2 regions of the Pseudoalteromonas sp. NZS71 genome follow, and region 2 is predicted to be linked to the other one. Evidence: riboswitches for the same ligand, from Rfam matches in the RefSeq annotation. Region 2 holds a riboswitch; the other holds the start of a gene.
What was found. Region 2 has a riboswitch for lysine ahead of lysC (lysine-sensitive aspartokinase 3). Riboswitches for the same ligand answer to the same signal wherever they lie in the genome.
Positions count from the first base shown of each region.

Region 1 (8,907 bases), on a different contig from region 2:
TAGCCGATGCTAACATTAAGTACTTAAAGCCGCTTACTACCGACCCACGTGGTTGTGTTGATATACAAACCTGTAAGGGCAAGTTAAGCGATTTAGAAACCGATGGTAAAGCAAGTTACGTAGTGCCTGTAACTATTTACGATGGTGATAACGTGGTTGCAGAATTTGAAGGGCAGTTTGTAGTAAAAAAATAACTGTTTAGCTGTTCAAAACACAAAAAAGCCAAGCGATGCTTGGCTTTTTTGTGCGTAAAACTTAGGGAAGTATTACAGCAGATCGGTTAATAATATACCTACACCAATACGTTCTACATCCGCATTGTAATCAATTAAGCTTTCGCCATAACCGTTAAAGTATTGTGCATAACCACGAACGCGGCCCCATAAAGGAAACGACCAGTCGAGTTGAATTGCACCACGATTATCTGAATTTAAGTTGTTACGTGTCATAAAGCTAAATTCATGGTCATGAAAACGATACGCGCCGCTAAACTCAAAGTAACCCATGTATTTATATATGTCTGGGTTGTCGTCGCCATTGGCTTCTAAAATATCTTCTTTTTCGTCCTCAGCTATTCGGTACCAAGGTTTAAAGCTAAAAACAAAGCCTCTGTTTTCCCAGATAAAGTCTGCATAAATACGGTTCCACGAACGTGAGTTTGGTTGGCTTCGACCATTTGATTGATGCGAAATACCTAATGCGATTGCCATTTCGTCGCCCCATAATACGTTTTCTGGGTCGAGGTAATTTATCCAAAATATCTCTGGTTCGTAGTTGGTTTCACGAAATGGAGAAGAAATTTCTGAGTTATAAATCTGCCAATATGATTGCAGTGTAAAGCCAAAAAATATGGCTTGGTCTTTATCCGAAAAATCATCGTAAAGAGGCACTTTTATCGATAGCTGGTATTTTGCTTCTAAGTTGTCGAGCGGTTCACCGTCGTTATCGTCGGTTAGTGCATCAAAGCCATCAAATGGGCGATCGTTTGGGTGTGATACGTACGAAAGAGGTAAAATATAGTTACGCTTATGTGGAGTAATTACATTTCTATTTTTTTTACCAACTTCTTCACGAGCTTGGCGTTTATCAAGCGCGGTAAGTTGTTTGTTTTCTTCAAGAGCTGAACACTTTTTACGAAGATCGTCTAATGTTTGTTTACCATCTCCGCCAATTACCTCATTTAAAATACACTGCTTTACAAGTTCGATGTCGTTGTCTTGCTCATTTGTAGCAACTTCTTCTTGTGCGAAGGTAGCTGTACTTATTAAGGCAGAAAGTGTGATCCAGTGGCGCCAGCTCATTGTAATTCCTTGTGAGTTTGGGTTGTTGTATGCGTTAATTTAATTATAACGTCTTTTTACATATGTAACGGTGAACTTTTACTGAATTTGTATTTATAACAAGTTCACTACGTATACAAAGTAAATATAGATCAGAAAAAAAGCGGCCTAAGCCGCTTTTTTAATGCACATTAACTATTTTGGTTAATGCGCTCTCACGCAATGAGAAGGGTGAGCTAAAGCTCAAATACGTTAGTAAAAAACTTATAAAGCTCGGTGCCTTGGTTAACACTCGCTGAGGCAAAGTGCAAAATGGCAATTGCATCGCAATCGAGAGTAAGTGTTTGCAGTGGTTGCTCGCTTAAGTAGCGCTCCATTCGCAAAATATTGGCAATAGGCTCACCGGCTTTAATGTGTCCGCCAAGCGGGGCTATGTATTCAACCATGCCGCCAATAGGGGCGTAATAAGCAAAGTAGTCATTTAAATTACATGCATAGCGAGTGATATTAGCTGGCGTATGCGGCGCGTTTTGCAGTACGCCTTTGTGATTTAAGTAACTTAAAATGCTGTTAGCATCGTTTAGTGCTTCTTTTAAGTCTATTTTTTCTTGGCTGCCTAGCTCTACAGTAAATGCTTCTACAGGTATTGATAATTCGCGACCTTGCCCACTAAGTGCATCACTTAAATGCCACCATGGGCAAAAGTTAGCTTCATCCATTGCACCGTCAAAATCACTAGGAATAAGCAGTACATGTTCAATATTAAAGTAACGTGCGCTGTCGGTTGCATAGGTTGGGCAGTACAAATGTTTGCTTGAAATAGGACCTGTGTGTAAATCGAGTACTATATCAGCTTGATGAGCAAGCTTTTGTAGGTTAAGCGCAATGCGTTTACCCGTATTAAGTAAATAAGCAGGGCCGTTAAGTTTGTTGTCTACTTCTTCAATAAGCGCCTGTTTGAAGTTACTTTTTAATGTGGCGTCATCATACTGAGTATGATTTTGTGCAAACTGTGCCACTAAATTTTTATTGTAGTGATACATGCGATTCCAATTAGTGCCCGTAATCGGATCGAACCTGCCAAGGGTAAACTCGCCAGATTTTTGATTACAACCAATTGGGTTAGCATAAGGTACTAATGTAATATCGCCATTAAGGTTTAGGTGTTTTAATTGCTCAAGTAGCTGAAAAATAACTGCGTTACCTTGCACTTCAGCGCCATGCATATTGGCCTGAACATAAACACTAGGCCCTGTGCCATCGCCTTTTAAACGATACACCGGAATTGTAAGCGGTAAGCCGTTTGCAACTTCCCCTACTACAATGTTCTCTTGGCTGATGTGTGTTGTATTACTCATGCTTATTACCTTAAGTAGTGGCTGGCATTTTCGGCTTGGCGAACACAGGTAAGTTCACCGTTTTGCAATGTGTACTCAGCGGCGAGCTCGTGGCATAAAAAATACGGCATACTTTCGGTAAAGCCGTAAGCACCGCATTGGCTAAACACTAGCCAGTCGCGCTCATTTAAATCGCTTGGCAGGTTATGTTCACCCAAGCAATCAAGCGCTGTACAAAGTGGGCCGTATAAAGTGACCGCTTGAGTTTTAGCACTGGATTCACGCAGTAATGCAGCAGGAAAGTCTTGGCTGGTAACAGCAGGGCGTAATAAGTGATTTATACCGCCGCTTAAAATGACTTGCTGTTGATTATAGTTTTGTTTGCGCTCTATTACTGGGTTTGCGTAATGACCGCATTCGCCAACGGCATAGCGGCCAAGTTCCATCCATAGCTCTTCTACACCCGCATCATTTTTAATTTTAGCGAGCGCAGCAATTAAGTCATCCCAATCAAGTGTTGCTTCATTTTGTGTATAAGGAATACCTAAACCGCCACCTAAATCGAGAATTTTAAGGCTAATATTTAAATCGCCGGCAAGTTGACTAAGTGGTGCAATCATTTGTGACCACAATTCGCTTAGCTTTTGTGTGCTAAGCATGTTTCCCCACTGAAAAATATGTAAGCCGTCAAACTTAAGTGCAGGGTAGTCGGTTACATTGAGTGCTTGCCACTCATCACAACCCAAACCAAACGGCGTAAGGCTGTCGCCGCCCAGTGGGTTTTTTTCACCCTCAGGCCAGCGTAATTGCACTCGCAGTAATACTTGTAACTGCGTATTTTGCAGCTGCGCTTGTTGGTTTAACCAACGTACTTGATTGAGGCTTTCGGCTACGAATATACGTACTCCGCGCTCAATAAAGTGTTTAATTTGTTTAGGGCTTTTTGCAGGCCCTGTGTTGAGCACGCGCTGTGAGCTAATACCTTGTGCTAGCACTTGCTCAAGCTCACCTTTACTTGCTACGTCAAAATTAAAGCCAGCGCTGTCTAAGCTTTGAATAATTTTAGACAGTGGATTTGCTTTTACCGCGTACCACAGTTTTACATCGGTTTGCGCAACTAAACGTGCAAGATGCGCGTTTAGTTGATCTAGGTCGTAAACAAAAAAAGGTGTATCAAGTTGTTGTGTAATCGTATTTACAGCGGTTTTGATAGGCGTGCTCAAAAAGCTCATTATCGTAAAACCTCTTCAAGCAATAACGATGCATCACTTTTTTCGTCGCGGTATTTAACAATTAACGCACACGACATGCTTAGGCCTTGCTCGCGCGCCCACTCGTTTGACGCAGGGCGAGAGCCTGGTATTACAATCGCGTATTCTGGGATTGGCTCGCCTTTATCTAGTTGGCGCTCGTTTACGCAGTCGTATACCGGAATAGTTGCTGATAAACGCACGCCTGGGGCAAGTACTGCACCTTTTTTAATAACTACGCCTTCAACAATAATACAGCCAGCGCCAATAAAGGCGTCGTCTTCTACAACTACTGGGCTTGCACCGATTGGCTCAAGTACACCACCAAGCTGAACTGCAGCACTTAAATGTACGTTTTTACCTACTTGTGCACACGAGCCAACTAATGCGTGGCTATCTACCATTGTGCCTTCGTCGATATATGCACCGATGTTTACATACGCTGGTGGCATAATAATCGTGCCTTTAGCCACATAAGCACCACGGCGAACACTAGAGCCACCTGGTACCATACGAACGCCATCGTCAGTACTAAATTCTTGCGGAGCTAAGTTATGTTTATCAACAAAACCACCTGCAAACTCAGTATTAGTGCCATTTTTGAAGGCATCCAAAATGCCTTGTTTTACTTCTACATTAGCTTGCCATTGGCCGCTTTCGTTTTGTGATGCTGCGCGTACTGCGCCCGATTCTAAATTATTTAATAGTTCTAACCAGCTCATTATAAAAACCTGTATTTAATGCCAAGATAAAATGGTGTTGTTTGCAGTTGTGATGCAATCGGTTTGAGTTAACTCAAGGTGTGTTAAAGGTGGACGAAGTTGCGGGCTGCTTAAGCGACCTTGCAAATGCATCAATACCTTTACGGGAATAGGGTTTGCAACAGCAAATAGGCTATTAATAGCGCTTGACCACTGGGCAAATAAATTAGGGTGTTGACCACTTAAGCTGCGTTTAACAAACTCGTGAGTTTGTGCGGGCCATGCATTTGCAGCTACCGACACCAAACCTTTTGCGCCAGCTTGAGCAAAATAAGGCATTAGCGCATCGTCGCCACTAAAAATAGCTAAATTAGGTGCAGCTTGGCGATAAGCTTCAAACTGAGCAATGCTGCCGCTCGCTTCTTTTAACGCCCATAAATTTTTATTATTTTGTAAGTTTTGAATTGTTGCCGTTGGAATGCTAACAGCACTTCGACCCGGTACGTTATAAAGCATACACGGGTGAACACTTGCATTAAGTAGGCTTTCAAACCAATGAGTTTGACCTATAGCGCCAGGCTTTGCATAAAGCGGTGAGCCAAGTAAAAAGCTATGAATTGGGAGTGTATTACAGTAGTTAACCCACTCAATTTGTTGCTTTAAGTTACTACCGCCCACAGCAACCATGAGTGGTACTGCTGGTTTTAGCTGGCATACGTGTTCAACAATGGCTTGTTGCTCTTTTAGCGTTAGTGCTAAACCTTCGCCCGTGCTGCCAAGTAGTAAAATACCGTTATGCGCTGCTTCTTGATTGCTAACCAGTTTAGTTAACGTGTTGTAGTCAACATCGCCGTGTTGATCAAATGGCGTTACGAGCGCGGTCCACAATGAGTAGTCGTTTAAATTGAAGTTGTTGATCATCTCTCACGAACTTATAATTTGTACCAACTTTATTAAAAACGTGATCATTTTAGCGATAACTAATTTAATGCAATTGGTATTATTCGAAGAGTTAAAAAGCTTTATGGAAGGAGCCGCATTAACGTCGTTCGAACTAATAATTCGAAGAGCGAATGGGCTTAAAATAATAGGGCGCACGGCCTTAATATTTAAGACCAGAAGCTCTCCACCAAACTAATAAGCTGCTTTTATAAGCAGCTATTGGTGACAGTCGCTAGGGTTCAACCTAGTCGCCCGAAATAAACACCTCGCAAAAGTGGTTACTTCTCGGCGTTAATTCCCCTCACGTATGCTCACTGGAGTTTGCGCTCCTAACATACGCTACCTGAATAACGCACCTCTTCTAGCCCTTTACACCTGTTTGTAGAGTAAAAACTTACAAACCTGTGCAATTTAAATAGGGTAATTACGGCGATTAAAGCATTTTAGCCGTCTAGGTGTCAAGCGACTAAATGCATATTCATTCATCCATAATGGGAGTGGTTACGTATTGGGTGCTTTTCTCGTACACTAGCAATATAAGTAGTGAGGTATTTAATTAGTATGGAAAAATTTAGCGATATTTATAAGCGAGCGGTAGAGCGAAAAGGCTCCGAAAAAATGCTTAAGTTATTACTTGCAAAACCGCTATCTAAAAAACAACTAAGCACGTTAAGTGACGACGATTGGCTTGAGGAATTTACTCGAAAAGTATTTCAAAGCGGCTTTTATTGGTCAGTCATTAATAATAAGTGGCCAGGCTTTAGAGAGGTTTTTTGGGATTTTAGCGTTGATAAGTTATTAATGATGCCACCTGATATGCTGGAACAAAAAGCAACGGATGAGCGAATCGTTCGTAACTATAAAAAAGTAAAAACAATTACCGAAAATGCTTACATGATCCACGAAATAGCAGGGGAACATGGCAGTTTTAGCCAGTTTGTCGCTAATTGGCCAGCAGACGATATTATTGGTTTATGGGCGTATTTAAAAAAACATGGTTCGCGTTTAGGCGGAAATACAGGACCTTATGCGCTACGAGCACTTGGTAAAGATACTTTTTTACTATCACGCGATGTAGAGAATTACTTACGTGCTCATAAAATTATAGACGGCGGCTTACAAACTAAAAAATCACTGAGTGCTGCCCAAGCTTTTTTTAATGAAATGCAAAAGCAAAGCGGCTTAAGTATGCAAGAGTTAAGTTTAATTGTTGCTTATGGCGTTGGTGACAACCGTGTTGGTATAAGTCAGCAATAATAGGAATTACCATGAAATTAGTGCCAAGATACACAGACATTACGGAAAACTTTGCGATAGAAGATTTCCCTGCAAGTGTTGCCTTTCCTCAGTTATTACTGTGGAACGAGAGCTTAGCAAAAGAGTTTAATATTAACGTTGCAGCTGATTTGCGTGCTAGCACTTTTAGCGGTAACGAAAAACAGGCGATTCCTGCAGTAGCACTTGGTTACTCTGGGCACCAATTTGGACATTTTTCACCACGTTTAGGCGATGGGCGAGCGCATTTACTGGGCGCTATTAATGATGATAAAAACCAGTTGTGGGATATTCAATTAAAAGGCTCTGGTGCTACTCCTTACTCAAGAGGGGGAGATGGGCGTTGTGCTCTTGGTCCTGCTATTCGTGAATACGTAATGAGCGAGGCAATGCATGCACTAGGCATTAAAACCACACGCTGCTTAGCGGTTGTTGGTAGTGGTGAAACGGTTTATCGTAATCCGCCACAAGCAGGCGCCATAGTGACTCGTTTAGCAACGAGCCATATTCGTGTTGGCTCGTTTCAATATTTAGCGACGCAAGGCGATGTTGAAGGACTTAAAAATTTAGCCGATTTAGCTATAGAGCGACACTACCCAGAAATAACGGATACAGGATCGCAGCGCTATTTAGCATTTTTAGGCGCTGTGATTAAAAACCAAGTTAAGCTAGTTGTGAGCTGGATGCGTGTTGGCTTTATTCACGGAGTAATGAATACCGATAATACGCTAGTAAGCGGAGAAACCATTGATTACGGCCCGTGTGCCATGATGAATAGCTTTGATTTTGATACTGTATTTAGCTCTATCGACAAACAAGGTCGGTATGCATTTGGTAATCAACCTAATATAGCTAACTGGAACTGCGCACGCTTAGCTGAGAGTTTAATACCGCTTATTAGCGATGATGACGAGCAAGCGGTTTCATTAATGACGCCATTTATTAATAGTTTTGCTGAGCAGTTTAATACTGAGTTTACGGCTATGTGGGCACAAAAACTGGGTTTAAATGAATCTAGCGATAGTAGTGGCGAGTTAATAGCAGAGTTGTTAACGCTATTAAAAGATAATCAGCTCGATTACACCAATACCTTTGATGCGCTTACTGAATCCTTAAAAGGAGAAAAAAGCGTACCTGAGTCATTAATTGAATGGAGAGCTAAGTGGGTAAGTTTAACTGACGATAATAGTTATGAAGTAATGAGAGCGGCAAATCCTCGTGTTATACCGCGTAATCATGTGATCGAAGAAATAATTGCACAATATAACGCTACTGGGTCTAGTGAGTTGCTACAGCGCTTTATAAAAATAGCCAGTAACCCGTATTCTGACAGTGAAAAATTATCAGAATTTCAGGCTGCACCGATAAATGATAATGATTACCAAACTTTTTGTGGTACTTAATACTTAACTTTGAGTATAACTACATGATTAAAAAGAGCCATTTTTTAATCAAATATGTGCATATACCTAGGGTAATGTTAATTCTGGTGGTATTATGCGCCGAATTAAAGCCAAGCAATATTTCTTTGCATTTATAAGTGCATTTAATTTAATTGCTCTTACATTCCTTGCTAAGTACTAATTTACAACAAACTACTATATTTATTTTTCAATAAAGTTTTAATTTCGCCTATAGTAAGTGGATGTGTGTTGTGACGAGGCATAGAAAAAAGTTATAAACTTTATTTTTCGTTAAGTATTGATTAACAAAGGCTCAGTTAGTCTATATAAAACTGATTGAGCTAGTATCGATTAGCTACAATTTAAAATTGTTCAAATGGGAAGAAAACAATGAAATTAAAATCACTTACAATTGCAATCGCGTTGGCTGCAACTAGCGCATCTACATTCGCTGCTGATAAAGAAGAAGGTTTCTACATTGGCGCATTTGGCGACTATTATGACGCATCTTGGAAAAACATGCGTGCTCAAGCTGGTCTTGATGTAAATGAATCAACTGGCTGGGGTGTTGAAGCCGGTTACCGTTTCAGTGATTACTGGAGCGCACGTCTTGAATATGCAGATATGGATTTTAATGCTTTTGATAAAGTTGCTGGCAACCGCAACGGTATTGATGGCGAGCGTTACGGTATTGATGCTCTTTACCATTTAAATGGCGG
Region 1 covers NZ_JADYWS010000007.1:95,768-104,674, reverse strand. Annotated here, with positions in the region: gene I6E85_RS06450 (bifunctional GNAT family N-acetyltransferase/hotdog fold thioesterase) at 1-194, shown strand, start outside; gene I6E85_RS06445 (phospholipase A) at 267-1,301, opposite strand; gene I6E85_RS06440 (succinylglutamate desuccinylase/aspartoacylase family protein) at 1,517-2,638, opposite strand; gene I6E85_RS06435 (PLP-dependent decarboxylase) at 2,644-3,849, opposite strand; gene I6E85_RS06430 (2,3,4,5-tetrahydropyridine-2,6-dicarboxylate N-succinyltransferase) at 3,849-4,589, opposite strand; gene dapA (4-hydroxy-tetrahydrodipicolinate synthase) at 4,605-5,489, opposite strand; lysine riboswitch at 5,680-5,879, opposite strand; gene I6E85_RS06420 (DNA-3-methyladenine glycosylase I) at 6,072-6,767, shown strand; gene I6E85_RS06415 (YdiU family protein) at 6,779-8,188, shown strand; gene I6E85_RS06410 (OmpA family protein) at 8,579-8,907, shown strand, end outside.
Region 1: it holds a riboswitch for lysine, as region 2 does, so the genes downstream of both, dapA (4-hydroxy-tetrahydrodipicolinate synthase) here and lysC (lysine-sensitive aspartokinase 3) in region 2, are expected to answer to the same signal.

Region 2 (8,907 bases):
CGTCGACTAATACGCTAATTTCTTGCGCTAAGCCTAAATGCTCTTCTTGCAGTAAAAACGTAGCAAAATCGGCAATGGCACGATTTATTTCAAGCTGAGAAGATTTAGCCAGTGGAATTAAAATATCTTGGTTTAACAAGCGATTTGTTTCTTTATAAATGCGTTCGTTTGACCACGTAGGCTGCTTTTGCTTAATCGCGTTTTGTACGTCTTTTAGGCTAAAGTCAGCCATTTTAAAACGTTTAAATAATAGCTCTAATACACCCCAATGTTCGGTTATGGTGTTTAGCAGCTTTTTAGCTGGGATCATAAGAGGTTACAACATCCTAGTATTTTATTATTGAGTTCTTTTAGAAGACTCATTATTACGTATTTTTAATTAACCTTGTCTGTATATAGTATTCGTTTTTAAGACCATTTAATAATAGTTTTTGCATAGAGGCAGTGCTAAAATTCGCGCCGAAAATAGGCACATGAAATGGAATGTTATTTGTGTGTTCTTTAAAACTATATCAAAGGTTGTTTAACTACCATGGTTTCCTCGATTATTCTAACCCTGATAGCGATTGCATTTTTACTGATCGTTATAGAAGATATAATCCATGTCAATAAAGCTAAAACCACGCTGTTTTTTGGTACGCTTTGCTGGATTCTTCTTTTTATATACCCTCTACACGGGCAAAGCCCCGATACGATTCAACACCTTTTAAATGAAAATATTTTAGAAATTGCCTCATTATGGCTGTTTTTAATGGCTGCAATGACCTTTGTAGCGTATTTAAATTCAAAGGGGTTTATAGAAAATATTGTGCATCGTGTTATGCCAAAAAGTATTAGCGAAAAAAAGCTCATGTTTTTGGTGGGTGGTTTTGCATTTTTGTTTTCGTCGATTTCAGACAACGTAACAGCTACGCTTATATCGCTTGCGGTTGTTATGTCGTTAAAACTTGAACCTAAAAAGCTCATTAAATACGCCACGCTTATTGTATTTGGTGTTAACTCAGGTGGGGTATCGCTAATAACAGGTGACGTAACCACACTAATGATATTTTTAGATGGCAAAGTAACCATTGCTCATTTATTACTACTTATAGCGCCAGCTCTTGCAAGCGTTATGCTGCTAGCTGCGTTACTGTCTATCGGTATGAAAGGGCGTGTTGAGTTTGCTGGTGCAGGTAAAACCCGCATTGAAAAAACCGACATTACCATCGCCGTTATATTTTTATCTACCGTAGTGAGCACACTTATGCTGAGTGTAGTTTACAGCGTACCGCCTTTATTAACCTTCTTGTTTGGCTTATCAGTGATGTTTTTAGTCGCGCAATTTTTAATGCGCAAAAAAGACATTAACAAAGACATAATCGATTTTGTTCGCGATATAGAATACGACACATTATTGTTTTTTGTAGGTGTACTTTTACTTGTAGGCGCACTTAAAGAAATTGGTATGTTGAGTAAATTTACCGACCTATACACGGTAATGGCACCTGAGTACGCAAACTACTTAATGGGCATATTATCAGCAGGGGTCGATAACGTACCGCTTACCGCTGCATTATTAAAAGCCGATATAGTAATGAGCCAACAACACTGGTTGTCGTTTACTTATGCAACGGGCGTGGGCGGTTCAATGCTTATCATTGGGTCTGCTGCGGGCATTATTGCCATGAGTAAAGTTAAAGCGCTTACCTTTATGAGTTACTTGCGTTTATCGCTGCATTTATTAATTTGTTACACGGTTGGATATGCGGGCTCGTATTACATGGGCAGTTTTATTTAACTCATAAATTATTAAATGCTTGACAGCTAGACGTCTAAACGATAACTTTCAAAGCCCCGCTACTTAGTGGGGTTTTGTTTTATTAGCCACTGGTTAATAAAGCATTCAGAAGAGGTGCGATACTTAGGTACTTAATGTTAGGCGACGAAAGCCGATGATCATTAAGGAGGGAAGTACTCGCCGAGGAAAATAATGGTACGTCGTCATTATTTTTCGGTTTATGGGGCTGAATCCTCAAAACTGTCACCAATATAGGTGGAGAGCTTCTGGCAGTGGACTTATCTTCAAGCATTCCTTTGCCAAGTTCTTCTTGTTTTATTGCGATTTGGATATCGCGAAAGGAGACTAAATGACTACCCAATCAGCGCCACAAACAGTGCCTCAAACAGAGTTAAGCGCAAAATCAGATTACATCGTTGCCAAATTTGGCGGAACCAGTGTTGCCAACTTTGAAGCGATGAGTCGCTGTAGCGAAATTATTGTTGCAGATAAAAGTGTACGTATTGTTGCCGTGAGCGCTAGTGCCGGCGTAACTAACCACTTAGTTGCACTGTGCAAACCAAGTATTACCTCAAGTGAGCGCCAAGAGCATATAAACGGCGTGCTTGCTATTCAACAAACTATTTTAGATGAGTTATCGCTAGATGCCGATTTAGCGGTTGGCTTTAACGAAACCCTAAAAGCATTTCAAACATTGGCTCAAGAGCCACTAACAACCGATCAGCAACACGACGAGCTACTTAGCTTTGGTGAGCGTTTATCGTCGTATTTGTTTGCTCAGGTACTGCGTTTACAAGGTTTAAACGCCGATCGCTTTGATGTGCGCAAGGTGCTTAAAACCGACAGCCAATTTGGTAAAGCAACGCCTAATGTTGCAGCCACAGCGCAAGCTGCTAAAGAACATTTAATCCCGTTATTAGACGCTCAAGTAATTGTGACTCAGGGCTTTATTGGCAGTGACGAATACGGCCAAACCACAACGCTTGGACGTGGTGGTTCTGACTATAGCGCTGCATTATTAGCTGAAGCAATTAACGCTAAAAGCGTGCATATTTGGACCGACGTAGTGGGTATTTTTAGCACCGACCCGCGTTTGTGCGCAAAAGCGACGCCAATTGCACGTTTAAGTTTTGACGAAGCCGCTGAAATGGCAACCTTTGGCGCAAAAGTATTGCACCCAGCAACTATTTTACCAGCGAGCCGTAGCCACATTAATGTATTTGTAGGCTCTAGCCGCGAGCCAGAGCGTGGCGGTACATGGATTGAGCGCGAAAAATCGCAGCAACCAGGTATACGCGCAGTAACGCAACGTAAAAACCAAATATTGCTTACGCTTAAAAGCCCAGAAATGCTCCTAGCAAGCGGCTTTTTAGCACGCGTATTTACACTATTAAGTGAATACAATATATCGGTAGATTTGGTAACCACATCAGAAATTAGCGTAGCTATAACCCTTGATAACGCGCAAAACGCCTCGCGTCCAGAGCTTGATCAAGAATGCCTAGATAAGCTTGCAGAGTTTTGCCATGTTTCGGTAGAAAACAACCTAACACTGGTGGCACTTATTGGCTCTGAGATTCAATTACGCCAACACGAAATGAACTTAATGAGTGTACTAAAAGACTTTAACATTCGATTAATTTGTCACGGTGCAAGTAAGCACAACTTGTGCTTTTTAGTAGAGCAAACTGAGTCAGATAACATAGTACAGTCTATTCATAGCCGTTTATTAGAAAATGATTTTGCTGCGTAAGTAATCGTTATTCAGGAAAATCACCTAGTAAAGTTACCTAGTAAAGTTACCTAGTAAAATTAACTAGTAAAGTCACTTAATAAAGTTACTTAACAAAGTCATTTAATAAAAAGCATCGCCAGTCGATGCTTTTTTTATGCACCACACTCACATCAAAACAAACATTGCTGTTACTACTATCAACTACAGTAACGTTATTACTGCTAGCACTCAGCTTTGCACTATGTAATTCGTCAAACACATTAGGGCTAAGTAATTTTGCAATAGGGCGGCTGGTGGCTTTAGCAAGTGACTCTTTTAATGTCCAAATTCTAAAAAACGTATCTGCTTGGGCTTCGGTATTAGTGGGCTTGGTGATAAGTGTAATTTCATCATTATGGTAAAAATGCTTAGCGAGCTTTTCAAACGGGCGCTTTAGGCTTACTTTTTCAATATCAAAACCAAACTCACTTTTATCAAGATTTAGCGCGACCCCAACTAAACCATGCGAGTGCGAAATACAGGTATTAATAACATCACCACTCACATGTATTTGCAGCTTTGAGCTTGCCTCGTCAAATTCGGTACTCATTTTATTAAGGGCTACGTGCGCATGTTGCGGCTGCGTTACTTTAATAAGGTGTTTTAACAATAACCGCGTAGCTAAATACTCTTGCTTAGCTGGCGGGCTTTTACGGCGGTTTATAATAGTTAATTCAAATGGGCTTAAGCAATCGGGCAAATTAAAGTCACTAAGCTCAAGTGTTTTAGCATTAAATAATAAAATACTGTTACTCGCTAAAGACAAGTTTGCCAATTGAGTTGAAGTAATACTCAAGGCATTTTTAAAATAGTGTTCAGTCATAAAAGCCCTAAAGCAAAAGAAGTCGCTGATATTGTGAGCGGTTAACGCCACTAACAAAGGCTGGGTACAATTTTATTACTCAGCTGGCATGAAATATGGTTTAATTCACAATAATCAAAATAATAACAGATTTGTAGATGTATGGCACAAGTGCGTGATGGGTTTCAAAGCCGACTTGGTTTTGTTTTAGCCGCTGCTGGCGCAGCAGTGGGTTTGGGTAATATTTGGGGTTTTCCTACGCAAGCGGCCAACCATGGTGGCGGTGCATTTTTACTGGTTTACTTTATTGTTATATTTTTACTTGCGCTTCCTGCGCTGTATACAGAACTTTATTTAGGTCACAAAGCACAAGCTAACCCTGTAAAAGCATTGGGCGATGCATGGCAAAACACTAGCCGTAAAGTAGGCGCAGCAGCAGGTTACATAGGCCTTGCGGGCGCAGTTGTTATGCTAAGTTTTTATTCAATAGTGGCAGGATGGATGCTTTCGTACGCTATTGAACCCATAACAACCTTTTTAGGTTTCACAGGCGCAAGCGAATTTTTACATAGCGACTCAGTGCTGCGTAATTTTGTATTTACGCCGCTTATGCTTATTTTAACAGCCAGTATTATTTTAAAAGGGGTTAAATCGGGAATCGAAACCTGGTCGCGCCGTTTAATGCCACTGTTACTTGTGCTGCTAGTTGGTTTAATTGCCTACATTGCAACACTCGATGGAGCAAGCGAAGGCTTTGCCGCGTATTTAATTCCTGATTTTAGCCAAATACTCGACCCTAATTTAATTATTGCTGCAATGGGGCAAGCGTTCTTTTCGCTCTCACTAGGTGTGGGTTGTATGATGATTTACGGCTCGTATTTACAGCCAGATGCTAATTTACCAAAGCTCACCGCAGGTGTTGCTTTACTCGATACCAGTGTCGCATTTTTAGCGGGCTTACTTATTATTCCTGCTATTTATGTGGCGCAGCACAACGGTGTAGAGGTATTTAGTGGCGGTAAACTGATTGGCGAAGGGCAACTTATTTTTGCTATTTTACCTGAGCTATTTAGCACCATGGGCGAAATTGGCTTATTAGTTGGTTTATTGTTTTTTGTATTAATGTCTATTGCATCGGTTACGTCAACAATATCGACGACTGAAATTCCGGTAGCGTTTTTAGTCGAAAACCACAACGTTAGCCGCACCAAAGCAACCTGGGCCGTTAGCGGCGTTGTACTTGTGTGTGCAAGCGCAATTATACTAAATTTTGATTGGTTATTTGGCTTAGTTATTATGCTATTTACTCAATACCAATTACCGCTTATGGGTTTATTTTACTTTATTACAGTAGGGTGGATGTGGCAGCGTGGTAATAAATTACATCAAGCAACAACAGGCGTACATTACTGGTTTGCTCAGTATATTCGTTTTGTTTGCCCAATATTAATGACCTTGGTATTTGCAAACGTTGCCTTTGGTTAATTTTATCTAAGCCCTAAAATAAATTAATAAAGCGAAGTGAGTTTAAAACGTACTTCGCTTTTTTTGTGCCTAAAATTTAGGTATAGCCAAGAACTTTATAAAACCTCATTAGTCAGAGGCCTACCTTCATTTACTTCAAGCGCGTTAAGTAGGGTTGTGTTTGCTATTTCGGTGAGTGCTTCTTGGGTAAAAAAGCCCTGATGGCCTGTTACTAAAACATTTTTAAAGCTCACTAAGCGCGAAAATATATCGTCTTGATTTATTTCGTCGCTGTGGTTTTTAAAAAACAGCTCCGACTCTTGCTCGTAAACGTCGAGCCCTAAGTACCCTAATTTTTTAGTTTTAAGTGCATTAATGCACGCTTTGCTGTTAAGCAGTGCCCCGCGAGAGGTGTTAATAAGCATAACGCCGGTTTTCATTTTGTTAAATGCCTCGTCATTTATTAAATGATGAGTTTGCTCCGTTAAAGGGCAATGCAAAGAAATCACATCGCTTTGGCTAAGTAAGGTGTCTATATCGGTAATTGTATAATTGCCAGGTTGTGCGTATGGGTCGCACACTAATACTTTAGCGCCAAAGCCATTTAAAATGTTGCACAGCGCAAGGCCAATTTTACCGCAACCTACAATACCCACGGTTTTATTGTGCAAGTTAAAGCCTAGTAATCCGTTTAAATCAAAATTGTCTTCGCGTACGCGGTTATACGCTTTATGGGTTTTACGGCTAAGCGTTAGCATAAGTGCAATACAATGCTCGGCTACGGCCTCAGGGCTGTAAGCAGGAACACGTAATACTTTAATTTTATGTGCTTTTGCTGCAGGTAAATCAACGTTATTAAATCCTGCACAACGCAGCAAAATAGTATTTATGCCTTGGCTTGCCAGTTGTTCAATAACCGTGGTGTTTACGGTGTCGTTAACAAATACACATATGGCATCAAACCCGTTTGCTAAAATAGCCGTTTGTTCGCTCAGGGCTTGCTCAAAATACGTTATTTTTATATCACGGTGATCGCGTGTACTTTGTTCAAAAAAAGGCAGTTCGTACTTTTGAGTACTAAAAAAAGCAATGTTCATGGTAATAGCCTCGACGCTTAAGGAGTATTATTTATTACTAATACAATAAACTACTTTATAAACCTGTGCTTTAGTAACGCGCATTTTATTGATTTAAATTAAGCCTTAAGCGGAGCCTTACTTGAGGTAAACAAAGGTATTTTTGACGATACTTTTTTACCACCTCTAGCAGCGCTTAACTTTGCGGCTTGCAGTAGGTTGCTTTCTATTACTTGTTTAAGTGTTTCGGGCTTAGTACGTGGTGCATAGCGTGCAACAAGTTGCCCTTGTGAGTTAATTAAAAACTTAGTGAAATTCCACTTAATTGCACGATTTTGCGAAATACCTCGCGTATGCGATTTTAAATAATTAAACAATGGATGTGTTTCTGGCCCATTTACCATTAGCTTACCAAATACCTCAAATGAGGTATTAAATTGATCTTGGTAAAAGTCTTTAATGGCTAAATTATCAAGTGGCTCATTTTGGCCAAACTGGTTACATGGAAACGCAAGCACAGTAAAACCATTGCTTTTGTATTGCTGATAGAGCTTTTCGAGTGCGTTTAATTGCACCGAAAAATTACACTTACTCGCTGTATTAACAATAAGGACGGTTTTGCCCTGTAACTGGCTAAGAGGAAAATTTTCGCTGTTAAAAAGTGGTGCATTAAATTGATAAATACTATCCATAGGTTACCTACTTACCTTTCCCGCTAAGGAAATTTTATAAAGACTTTCATTCGCTTTTTTATCGACCGGTTGACATAATCGAGGTCTAGTTTCTAAGTTATCAGTTTAATAGGTCATTTTTATGTCAATGAAAGTCGCATTTATAGGTTTAGGCGTAATGGGTTACCCAATGGCGGGGCATTTAGCAAAAGCAGGATACAGCGTATGCGTGTATAACCGTACTCAAGCTAAAGCACAAGCGTGGACTGCAGAACATTCAGGAAGCCTTGCACCCACCCCGCGCGAAGCTGCCAACAATGCCGACATCGTATTTATGTGTGTTGGTAACGATGACGATTTACGCTCAGTAGTGTATGGCGACGACGGCGTGTTAGCGGGTATGTTACCGCACACTGTTTTGGTTGATCACACCACAACCTCTGCCGAAGTAGCACGTGAAGTGGCTGCAAAAGCGGCTCTGCAAAATATCGACTTTATAGATGCGCCTGTATCGGGCGGACAAGCTGGCGCCGAAAACGGCGTATTAACGGTTATGGCGGGTGGTAGTGAAGCTGTATTTGCTAAAGTGCAGCCAGTTATGGCGGCGTTTAGTCGTTTTAGCCAATTGTTAGGCGGCGTTGGCTCGGGACAACTTTGTAAAATGGTTAATCAAATTTGTATTGCTGGTGTAGTGCAAGGTTTAGCCGAAGGCTTACATTTTGCCAAGCAAGCTGGGCTTGATGGTGAAAAAGTTATAGAAACCATTTCTAAAGGTGCAGCCGGTTCGTGGCAAATGGAAAACCGCTACAAAACAATGTGGGCAGGTGAATATGAGTTTGGCTTTGCCGTAGATTGGATGCGCAAAGATTTAGGTATTGCACTCGATGAAGCTAAAAACAACGGCGCTACTTTACCAATGACCGCAACGGTCGATCAATATTACGCCGATGTACAAGCACTCGGCGGTGGCAGATACGACACCTCAAGCTTACTAGCACGCATTGAAGCGCTGCATAAAAAGTAACGCTGTAGACGCGAAGCTTGCTTGCGTGACGGGCAAAGCCCGTAAAGTAATTTATTCACAAAGAGGTTATGAGGCGCTGCGCTTTTAGAGGAAGTAATAGATCTAAAAAAGATTGTTTTTTATGTCTTCTCATTTACTCCTCATTCGCTTCTCTTTGTGAAATAGATTTTTATTTAAGTAATTAAAAGCTGTGCTTTTCACGTGAGCAAGCTCAACGTTTACCCCAAAGTGTCGATATGAATTTTACTTGTAGACGCGAAGCTTGCTTGCGTGACGGGCTCACAAAGAGGTTTAGAGGCGCTGCGCTTTTAGAGGA
Region 2 covers NZ_JADYWS010000012.1:85,953-94,859, reverse strand. Annotated here, with positions in the region: gene I6E85_RS09910 (hypothetical protein) at 1-310, opposite strand, end outside; gene nhaD (sodium:proton antiporter NhaD) at 533-1,780, shown strand; lysine riboswitch at 1,882-2,054, shown strand; gene lysC (lysine-sensitive aspartokinase 3) at 2,130-3,533, shown strand; gene I6E85_RS09895 (4'-phosphopantetheinyl transferase superfamily protein) at 3,619-4,377, opposite strand; gene I6E85_RS09890 (sodium-dependent transporter) at 4,519-5,841, shown strand; gene I6E85_RS09885 (2-hydroxyacid dehydrogenase) at 5,937-6,917, opposite strand; gene I6E85_RS09880 (glutathione peroxidase) at 7,016-7,588, opposite strand; gene I6E85_RS09875 (NAD(P)-dependent oxidoreductase) at 7,710-8,591, shown strand.